2 linked regions of the Streptacidiphilus albus JL83 genome follow. Each later gene encodes a partner of the first gene's protein in a complex. Links are inferred from orthologs where the notes say so. Each region holds a gene or a part of one and is shown on either strand. Other genes may lie near its edges.

Region 1 (4,995 bases):
GCTGGTAGGTGCGGAACGGCTCGATCGCGGTCAGCGCCCGCCAGGCGGACGTCGCCTCGGCGCGGTACGCGGGCAGCTCGGCCGCGGTGTAACCGTCGCCGAGCAGGACCAGGGTGATCCGGTGCGCGGGATCGCCGTTGGAGACCAGCGGCCGGCTGTCCAGGACGCCGGTCGGGGCGACGGCGGCCACCGGTCGGGCGGGCGCCAGCGCCACCAGCGCGGCCAGCGCGAGCACCGCGGAGAGGACGGTCGGACGGGGGGACAGAAAAGCCACGGGTACTCCTCCGCAGTGGTTGAACTGCGGAGGAGTACCCGTGGCGTTGATGTGAACAACCGATGATGACGGTGCGTCACCCCGATGGACCGTCAGCCCCAGCTGATCAGCTTCTTGGGCTGCTCCAGCACCGCCGCCGTGTCGGCCAGCAGCCGGGAGCCCAGCTCCCCGTCGATCAGCCGGTGGTCGAAGGACAGCGCCAGCGTGGTGACCTGGCGCGGGACGACCCGGCCCTTGTGCACCCAGGGCAGCTCCCGGACCTGGCCGAAGGCCAGGATCGCGGCCTCGCCCGGGTTCAGGATCGGGGTGCCCGAGTCGACGCCGAAGACGCCGACATTGGTGATGGTGACGGTGCCGCCCTGCATGTCGGCCGGCGAGGTCTTGCCCTCCCGGGCCGTTCCGATCAGCGCGGTCAGCGCGTCGGCCAGCTCGGCCAGGGTCTTCGACCCGGCGTCCTTGATGTTGGGGACGATCAGCCCGCGCGGGGTGGCGGCGGCGATGCCGAGGTTGACCCGGCGCTTGTGCACGATCTCCTGGTTGGCCTCGTCCCAGGAGGCGTTGGCCTCCGGGTGGCGGTGGATCGCGGTCAGCAGCGCCTTGGCGACCAGCAGCAGCGGACTGACCCGCACCCCGGCGCCCAGCTCGCCGGACTCCTTCAGCTTCCGGACCAGCTTCATCGTCCGGGTGACGTCGACCTGCACCCATTCGGTGACATGCGGCGCGGTGAACGCCGAGGCCACCATCGCGGCCGCGGTGGCCTTGCGGACGCCCCGGATCGGGACCCGGACGTCGCCCTCGGCAGAGGCGGCCGCCGTGGTGGCGGTGGCGACCGGCGCCGGCGCCGGGACTGCGGCGGGGCCGCGGCCGGGGCGGCGACCAGCGCGTGGAGGTCCGCCCGGGTGACGGTGCCGTGCGGGCCGGTGGGCGTGACCGAGGCGAGGTCGATGCCCAGGTCCTTGGCCAGCTTGCGCACCGGCGGCTTGGCCAGCGGCCGGGTGCCGACGGCCGCCGGAGCAGCGGCGACCGCGACCGGCGCCGGGGCGGCGACTGCGACCGGGGCCGCGACCGGGGCGGCCGGCCGGGCGGGGCGTCGGTGCGCCGGGCCCGGCGCTGGACGGTGCCGGTGCGCGGGCCGTAGCCGACCAGCACCTCGCGCCGCGCGGGCTCGGCCTCCGCCTCGGCCTCGACGGTGGTGGCGGGAGCCGGTGCGGCGGCGGCCGGGGCCTCCGCCGGGGCCGCGTCGCCGGCCACCGCGACGGTGATGATCACCTGGCCGACGTCGACCGTGGTGCCCTCGGTGAAGAACAGCTCGCGGACCACCCCGTCGAAGGGGATGGGCAGCTCCACGGCGGCCTTGGCGGTCTCGACCTCGCAGACCACCTGTCCGTCGGTGACGGTGTCGCCGGGCTTGACGTACCAGGTCAGGATCTCGGCCTCGGTCAGGCCCTCACCCACATCGGGCATCTTGAACTGGCGGACTGACTCTTTGGTGACGCTCATGACGGTCTCCTCACACCCTCAGAAGGCCAGGGCGCGGTCGACAGCGTCGAGCACCCGGTCGAGATCGGGCAGGAAGGCGTCCTCCACCCGGGAGGGCGGGTAGGGGGCGAAGTAGCCGCCGACGCGCAGGACCGGCGCCTCCAGCGAGTAGAAGCAGCGCTCGGTGATCCGGGCCGCGAGCTCGGCGCCCATGCCCATGAAGACCGGCGCCTCGTGCACGACCACGGCCCGGCCGGTGCGGGTGACCGACTCGGCCAGGGTGTCGAAGTCGACCGGGGAGAGCGAGCGCAGGTCCACGACCTCCAGGCGCTGGCCGTCCTCGGCCGCCGCCTCGGCGGCCTCCAGGCAGACCTTCACCATCGGGCCGTAGGCCAGCAGCGTCAGGTCGCGGCCCGGACGGACGATCCTGGCCTGGTGCAGCCCCAGCTCGGCGGTGCCGTCCGGGTCGAGCAGGGCCTTGTCCCAGTAGCGCCGCTTGGGCTCCAGGAAGATCACCGGGTCGTCCGAGGCGATCGACTGCCGCAGCATCCAGTAGGCGTCCACCGGGTTGGAGGGCGCGACCACCTTGAGGCCGGCGGTGTGGGCGAAGTACGCCTCGTGCGACTCGCTGTGGTGCTCGACCGCGCCGATGCCGCCGGCCCACGGGATCCGGATGGTCACCGGGAGCTTGATGTGGCCCAGGGCGCGGGCGTGCATCTTCGCCAGCTGGGTGACGATCTGGTCGAACGCCGGGTAGACGAACCCGTCGAACTGGATCTCCACCACCGGCCGGTAGCCGCGCAGCGCCAGGCCGATCGCGGTGCCGACGATGCCGGACTCGGCCAGCGGGGTGTCGATCACCCGGCTCTCGCCGAAGTCCTTGTGCAGCCCGTCGGTGACCCGGAAGACACCGCCCAGCCGGCCCACGTCCTCGCCCATGACCAGGGTCTTGGGGTCCTCGTCCAGGGAGCGGCGGAGCGCCTCGTTGAGCGCCTTGACCATGGTGCTCGGCTTGTTGAAGGCCTGGTCGACAGCCATCAGTTGTCCTCCCCCTCGACGTCGTCGCGCTCGAAGGAGGCCGCGTAGGCGAGGTAGGCCTCGCGCTCCTCGTCCACCTGCGCGTGGCCCTCAGCGTAGACATGCTCGAAGATCGACGACGGGTCCGGGTCCGGCATGGTGCGGACGCCCTCGCGGACCCGGCGGGCCAGCTGCTCGCTCTCGGCCTCGACCGAGTCCAGGAACTCGGCGTCGGCCCAGCCCTCGCGCAGCAGGTACGCCTTGACCCGCTCGATCGGGTCCTTGAGCCGCCAGGACTCCAGCTCGTCCGCGATCCGGTAGCGGGTCGGGTCGTCCGAGGTGGTGTGCGCGCCCATCCGGTAGGTGAACGCCTCGACCAGGGTCGGGCCCTCGCCGTTGCGGGCCCGGTCCAGGGCCCAGCGGGTGACCGCCAGACAGGCCAGGACGTCGTTGCCGTCGACCCGGACGCCGGGGAAGCCGTAGCCCGAGGCGCGCTGGTACAGCGGCACCCGGGTCTGCTTCTCGGTCGGCTCGGAGATCGCCCACTGGTTGTTCTGACAGAAGAAGACCACCGGCGCGTTGTAGACCGAGGCGAAGGTGAAGGCCTCGGCCACGTCGCCCTGGCTGGAGGCGCCGTCGCCGAAGTAGGCGATCACCGCGTCGTCCGAGCTGTCCTTGGTGATGCCCATCGCGTAGCCGGTCGCGTGCAGCGTCTGCGAGCCGATGACGATGGTGTACAGGTGGAAGTTCTTCTCGTTCGGGTCCCAGCCGCCGTGGTTCACCCCGCGGAACATCCCCAGCAGGTTCAGCGGGTCGACGCCCTTGCACCAGGCCACGCCGTGCTCCCGGTAGGTCGGGAAGGCGTAGTCGCCCGGCCGCATCGCCCGGCCCGAGCCGACCTGCGCGGCCTCCTGGCCCAGCAGTGAGGCCCACAGCCCCAGCTCGCCCTGGCGCTGCAGCGAGGTGGCCTCGCCGTCGAAGCGCCGTACCAGGACCAGGTCGCGATAGATCGAGCGCAGTTCCTCCGGAGTGGTCTCCACGGAGAACTGCGGATGCTCGACCCGCTCACCCTCGGGGGTGAGCAGCTGGACGAGGTCCGGGGGTCCGGCCTCGGCGGCGGTGCCGTGGTGGCCGGGGGCAGCCGTCGGCGCCCCCACCGTGCTCTTGACGGTCACGTTCACTCCTCGGTCTCTCCGGCTTCCGGGGTTGCCGGCAACCGGTCCGGTCGCCCTCTCCAGCTCTTTGCGCGGGGTGTGCGCAAGGACGCGGATCGGCGGTAGGTGTGCCCCGATCCTGCAGGAGAACGTTACCCAGGGGAAGACCCTGCCGCTTCTGTCCTCGGACGTCCACGTACTTTCGGCCGGGTTTCGACCGGCCGAAACCGGGGTGATCGGTGTCAATCGGGCGCGTGCCTGGCGGCAAATTGTGCCAATCTGAAAAAATGACGCACAGCGGACAGATCAGGGTGTTCCTGGTGGACGACCATGAGGTGGTCCGCCGGGGAGTCCACGAGATGCTCTCCGTCGAGGACGACATCGAGGTCGTCGGCGAGGCCGGGACCGCCGCCGAGGCACTGGTCCGGATCCCCGCCGCCCGCCCGGACGTGGCGCTGCTGGACGTCCGGCTGCCGGACGGCAGCGGCGTCGAGGTCTGCCGCGAGGTCCGGGTCCGGGATCCCGGCATCAAGTGCCTGATGCTGACCTCCTACTCCGACGACGAGGCGCTGTTCGACGCGATCATGGCGGGCGCCTCCGGCTACGTGCTGAAGGCCATCCGCGGCCTCGACCTGGTGTCCGCGGTTCGCGACGTCGCGGCCGGGAAGTCGCTGCTGGACCCGGTCGCGACCGGCCGGGTGCTGGCCCGGCTGCGGGAGGGCGGCGCGCCGGAGGAGGACGAGCGGCTGTCCGGGCTGACCCCGCAGGAGCGGCGGATCCTGGAGCTGATCGGCGAGGGGATGACCAACCGGCAGATCGGCAACGAGCTGCACCTGGCCGAGAAGACCATCAAGAACTACGTCTCCGGGCTGCTGGCCAAGCTCCACATGGAGCGCCGCACCCAGGCCGCGGCCTATGTGACCAGGCTCCAGCTCGGCCGACGCTGAGCCAGGGGCCCGGGGCGTCCGCCCGTACCGCAGCCGTCCCCCGGAGGTGGGGTGCTCGACGGAATCCGCCCTGACGGCGGTGGTTCCGGGCGTAGCATCTGCCGCGTGACACAGGATCGGGCCG
Region 2 (3,875 bases), 180 kb from region 1 along the record:
GATGCGCAACCGCACCGCCGGGCGGATGCCGCTGCCGATCACCATCCGGATCCCCTACGGCGGCGGCATCGGCGGGGTGGAGCACCACAGCGACTCCTCCGAGGCCTACTACGCCCACACTCCGGGGCTGCACGTGGTCGCCCCCGGCAACGTCGCCGACGCCTACGGGCTGCTCCGGGCGGCCATCGCCTCCGACGACCCGGTGGTCTTCCTGGAGCCCAAGCGGCTCTACTGGTCCAAGGCCGACTGGTCCCCCGCGGCCGCGGTCCCGCCGCTGGGCCGGGCGGCCGTGGTCCGCACCGCCCCGCCGGGTCCCAGCGCCACCCTGATCACCTACGGGCCCTCACTGCCGGTCTGCCTGGAGGCCGCCGAGGCCGCACGCGCCGAGGGCTGGGAGCTCTCCGTGGTCGACCTGCGCAGCCTGGTGCCCTTCGACGACGAGACGGTTTGCGCGGCGGTGCGCGCCTCCGGGCGCGCCCTGGTGGTGCACGAGGCGGCCGGCTTCGGCGGCGTCGGCGCGGAGATCGCCGCCCGGATCAGCGAGCGCTGCTTCCACCACCTGGCCGCCCCCGTGCTCCGGGTCACCGGCTTCGACATCCCCTATCCTCCGCCGATGCTGGAGCGCCACCACCTGCCCTCGGTGGACCGCATCCTCGACGCCGTCGCCCGACTCCAGTGGGAGCAGTGACCCCGATGCCCTCCGTACGCGAGTTCCCGCTGCCCGACCTGGGGGAGGGCCTGACCTCCGCCGAGATCGTCCGCTGGCTGGTGGAGGTCGGCGAGGTGATCGAGGTCGACCAGCCGGTGGCCGAGGTGGAGACCGCGAAGGCCATGGTCGAGGTCCCCTGCCCGTACGGCGGGGTGGTCACCGCCCGCTTCGGTGAGGTGGGTGCGGAGATCCCGGTCGGCGCCGCGCTGGTCACCGTCGCGGTCGGCCCGGCCGAGCCCGCGACCTCCCCCGCTGCCACCACCGGCTCCGGCTCCGGCAACGTCCTCGTCGGCTACGGCACCGCCGAGTCCGGGAAGGGCGCCCGGCGCCGCCGGCTCGCCCCGAACGGCACCGCGAACGGCACCGTGCAGGTCGCCGCGCCGGTCGTGGTGCCGGTCACCGCGCCGGTCGCCGCGCCGGTCGTGGTGCCGGTCGTGGTACCGGTCGCCGTGCCGGCCCGCCCGGCCGCCGCGCACCGGCAGCCGCCGGCCGTCATCTCCCCGCTGGTCCGCCGGCTCGCCCGGGAGCACGGCCTCGACCTGGCCGAGCTGCCCGGCAGCGGCCCCGACGGGCTGATCCTCCGCGCCGACGTCGAGCGCGGCATCGCCGCCCAGGCCCCGGCGCCGGAAGCGGCCCCGCAGCCGGCCCAGGACGAGGTCGTGCCGCTGCGCGGGGCGGCGCGGATCGCGTCCGAGCGGTTCACCCGCAGCCGTCGCGAGATCCCCGACGCCACCTGCTGGGTGGACGCCGACGCCACCGGGCTGCTCGCCGCCCGCGACGCGCTCAACCGCGGCGGACGGGAGCCCAGGATCGGGCTGCTGCCGCTGCTGGCCCGGATCTGCACCGCCGCGCTGGCGGTGCATCCCGCCCTCAACTCCACCGTGGTCACCGACGCCGACGGCACCGCCACCGGCATCCGCCGGAACAGCGCCGTGCACCTGGGCTTCGCCGCCCAGTCCGCCCGCGGCCTGGTGGTTCCGGTGGTCCGGGACGCCCATCTGCTCGACACGGCCCAACTGGCTGCCGAGACAGCCCGGCTGACGGAGAGTGCCCGCACCGGTCGGCTCGCCGCCGCCGAGCTGACCGGCGGCACCTTCACCCTCAACAACTACGGCGTCTTCGGCGTCGACGGCTCCACCCCGATCCTCAACCACCCGGAGGCGGCGATGCTCGGGGTGGGCCGGATCACGGCCAAACCCTGGGTGGTGGACGGGGTGCTGGCGGTCCGTCAGGTCGTCCAGCTCTCCTTCACCTTCGACCACCGGGTCTGCGACGGCGCGACGGCGGGCGGGTTCCTCCGGCTGGTCGCCGACGCGGTGGAGGACCCCGCCACCCTGCTCCGCCACCTCTGAACCGGGTCGGGAGGGCTCAGCCGCGTCGCAGCACGAAGCGGAACAGCCCGTCCTCGCCCTCGCCGTCGCGGACGAAGCCGGCCCGGACCACCACCGCCTGCGAGGCGGTGTTCCCGGGCTCGGTGTGGGCGACGACGACGTCGACCTCGGGCTGGTCCAGGGCGAAGGCGGAGATCACCGCCACCGCCTCGGTGGCGTAGCCCCGACCGCGCTGGGAGGCGGCGAGGTCGTAACCGATCTCGGCCGAGCCCTCGCTCGGCGGGCCGTGGAAGCCGATGCCGCCGACGGCCGCGCCGTCCTCGGTCCGGACCACGGCGTAGACGCCCCAGCGCGGCGCGAAGACGCCCGCCTGCGCGGCCTTGGCCGCCATGGTGCAGGCGTCCCTGGTCCCCTCGTAGGGACCGTCGGCGACCCAGTCGAAGCCGCCGGCGCCGCCCGTGCTCAGGTCCACCGCCGACTCCGGCCCGATCGGGTGGAGTTGGAGGCGCTCGGCGTACAGGTGGCCGTCGGTGCTGTCAGTCATGTCGTCCCTTGGGGAGGTCGGCGTTGGCCCTGCTCGGTCGCGGCCATCATGCCGGACCGTCCCCCAGCAGCGCCGACCGCCCCTGGGCGGCGAAGGCGGCCCGCAGCCCGGCCGCGTCCGCGGCGGTGAGCAGCCGGTAGCCGGTCTCCTCGCCGCCGCGGCCGTAGGGCCGCCAGAGCACCGGGTCGGCGACCTGCCAGTGCTCGCGGCGCAGCCCGGTCCTGGCCGTCTTGTGGGTGGCGGTCACCGGCATCTCCGGGACCAGCCGGACGAAACGCGGCGGCATCTTGGTGCCGAGGTCGGGCTGGGCGGCCAGGAAGGCCGTCAGCTCCGTCGCCAGACGCTCGACGCTGTCGGCCTCCTGTCGCCCGGTCAGCTCGACGGCGGCCATCACCTGGTCCCCCGCCACCGGGTCGGGCACCGCGTAGACGGCGACGGCCCGGGCCCGCTCCCAGCGGGCGAGGATGTTCTCTATGTCGGCGACCGCCAGGTTCTCGCTGTCGACCCGGAGCCAGTCGGTGGTGCGACCGGCGAAGCGGAACCAGCCCTCGGCGTCGCGGTGGAAGAGGTCGCCGGTCCAGTACCAGCCGTCGCGGATCCGGGCGGCCCCGGCCTCCGGATTCCGCCAGTAGCCCTCGAAGCCGGCCCGGTCGGTGCGGTTGACCAGTTCGCCGATGGCCTCCTCCCCGTTGAGCAGCCGGCCGTGGGCGTCGAAGCGGGAGCGCGGGCACTCGGCGCCGGTCTCCGGGTCGACCACGGCGAGGTCGTCGTCCGGGCCGGCGCCCGCGCGGCCGACCGCCCCGGGCGGGGCCGACGGATCCTGCTGGAGGTTGCAGCCGCCCTCGGAGGAGCCGTAGCCCTCGACCAGCCGACAGCCGAACCGGGCCTCGAAGCGGGCGGCGTCGACCGCGCCGGCCTCGGTGCCGAAGCCGAGCCGCAGCGGCGAGTCGGCGTCGTCCGCCCGGGCCTCGGTGGCCAGGACGTAGGAGACCGCACGGCCCACATAGGTGAAGTACCCGGCGCCGTGGGCGCGGACGTCCTCCAGGAACCGGGAGGCGGAGAAGCGGCGGCGCAGCGCGACCGTCCCGCCGGCCATCAGCAGCGGCGACCACAGGCCCATCAGCGCATTGCCGTGGAACAGCGGCATGCAGCCGTAGCCGGTGTCGGCGGAGGTGAGGCCGAAGCGGGCGCGGAGCTTGTTCCCGGCCCCGGCCAGCCGCCGCTGGCTGCAGACGACGGCCTTGGGCGCACCGGTCGAGCCCGAGGTGAAGGTCAGCAGCACCCGGGTGGC

The links. Proteins that work in one complex are often made in the same cells at the same time.
Region 2: the proteins of BS75_RS20545 (region 1) and BS75_RS21305 are in contact, whole or in part, in a crystal structure (PDB 1W85), measured with the Geobacillus stearothermophilus proteins. The link is inferred for Streptacidiphilus albus JL83 from one-to-one orthologs. Residues at the interface, in WP_033016213.1 of Geobacillus stearothermophilus: Ile282, Leu283, Ser284, Leu285, Glu286, Phe325; in WP_033016211.1 of Geobacillus stearothermophilus: Val129, Ile130, Ala131, Met132, Pro133, Arg136, Lys137, Arg157.

The regions. Positions count from the first base shown.
Region 1 is NZ_JQML01000001.1:4,732,743-4,737,737, reverse strand. The notes cover bases 793-3,791. They hold BS75_RS20545 (alpha-ketoacid dehydrogenase subunit beta), read right to left. Parts: upstream 2,792-3,791; coding sequence 1,793-2,791; downstream 793-1,792. Other genes in these bases: pdhA (pyruvate dehydrogenase (acetyl-transferring) E1 component subunit alpha), read right to left, coding at 2,791-3,791. In the rest of the region: BS75_RS49410 (M64 family metallopeptidase), read right to left, coding at 1-274; more of pdhA, read right to left, coding at 3,792-3,945; BS75_RS20535 (response regulator), read left to right, coding at 4,212-4,871; BS75_RS20530 (phosphotransferase enzyme family protein), read left to right, coding at 4,977-4,995. UniProt on the Bacillus subtilis protein: The pyruvate dehydrogenase complex catalyzes the overall conversion of pyruvate to acetyl-CoA and CO(2).
Region 2 is NZ_JQML01000001.1:4,908,781-4,912,655, reverse strand. What follows is about bases 1-2,877. They hold BS75_RS21305 (dihydrolipoamide acetyltransferase family protein), read left to right. Parts: upstream 1-693; coding sequence 694-2,061; downstream 2,062-2,877. Other genes in these bases: BS75_RS21295 (AMP-binding protein), read right to left, coding at 2,631-2,877; BS75_RS21300 (GNAT family N-acetyltransferase), read right to left, coding at 2,078-2,584; BS75_RS21310 (alpha-ketoacid dehydrogenase subunit beta), read left to right, coding at 1-688. Outside these bases: more of BS75_RS21295, read right to left, coding at 2,878-3,875. UniProt on the Bacillus subtilis protein: The pyruvate dehydrogenase complex catalyzes the overall conversion of pyruvate to acetyl-CoA and CO(2).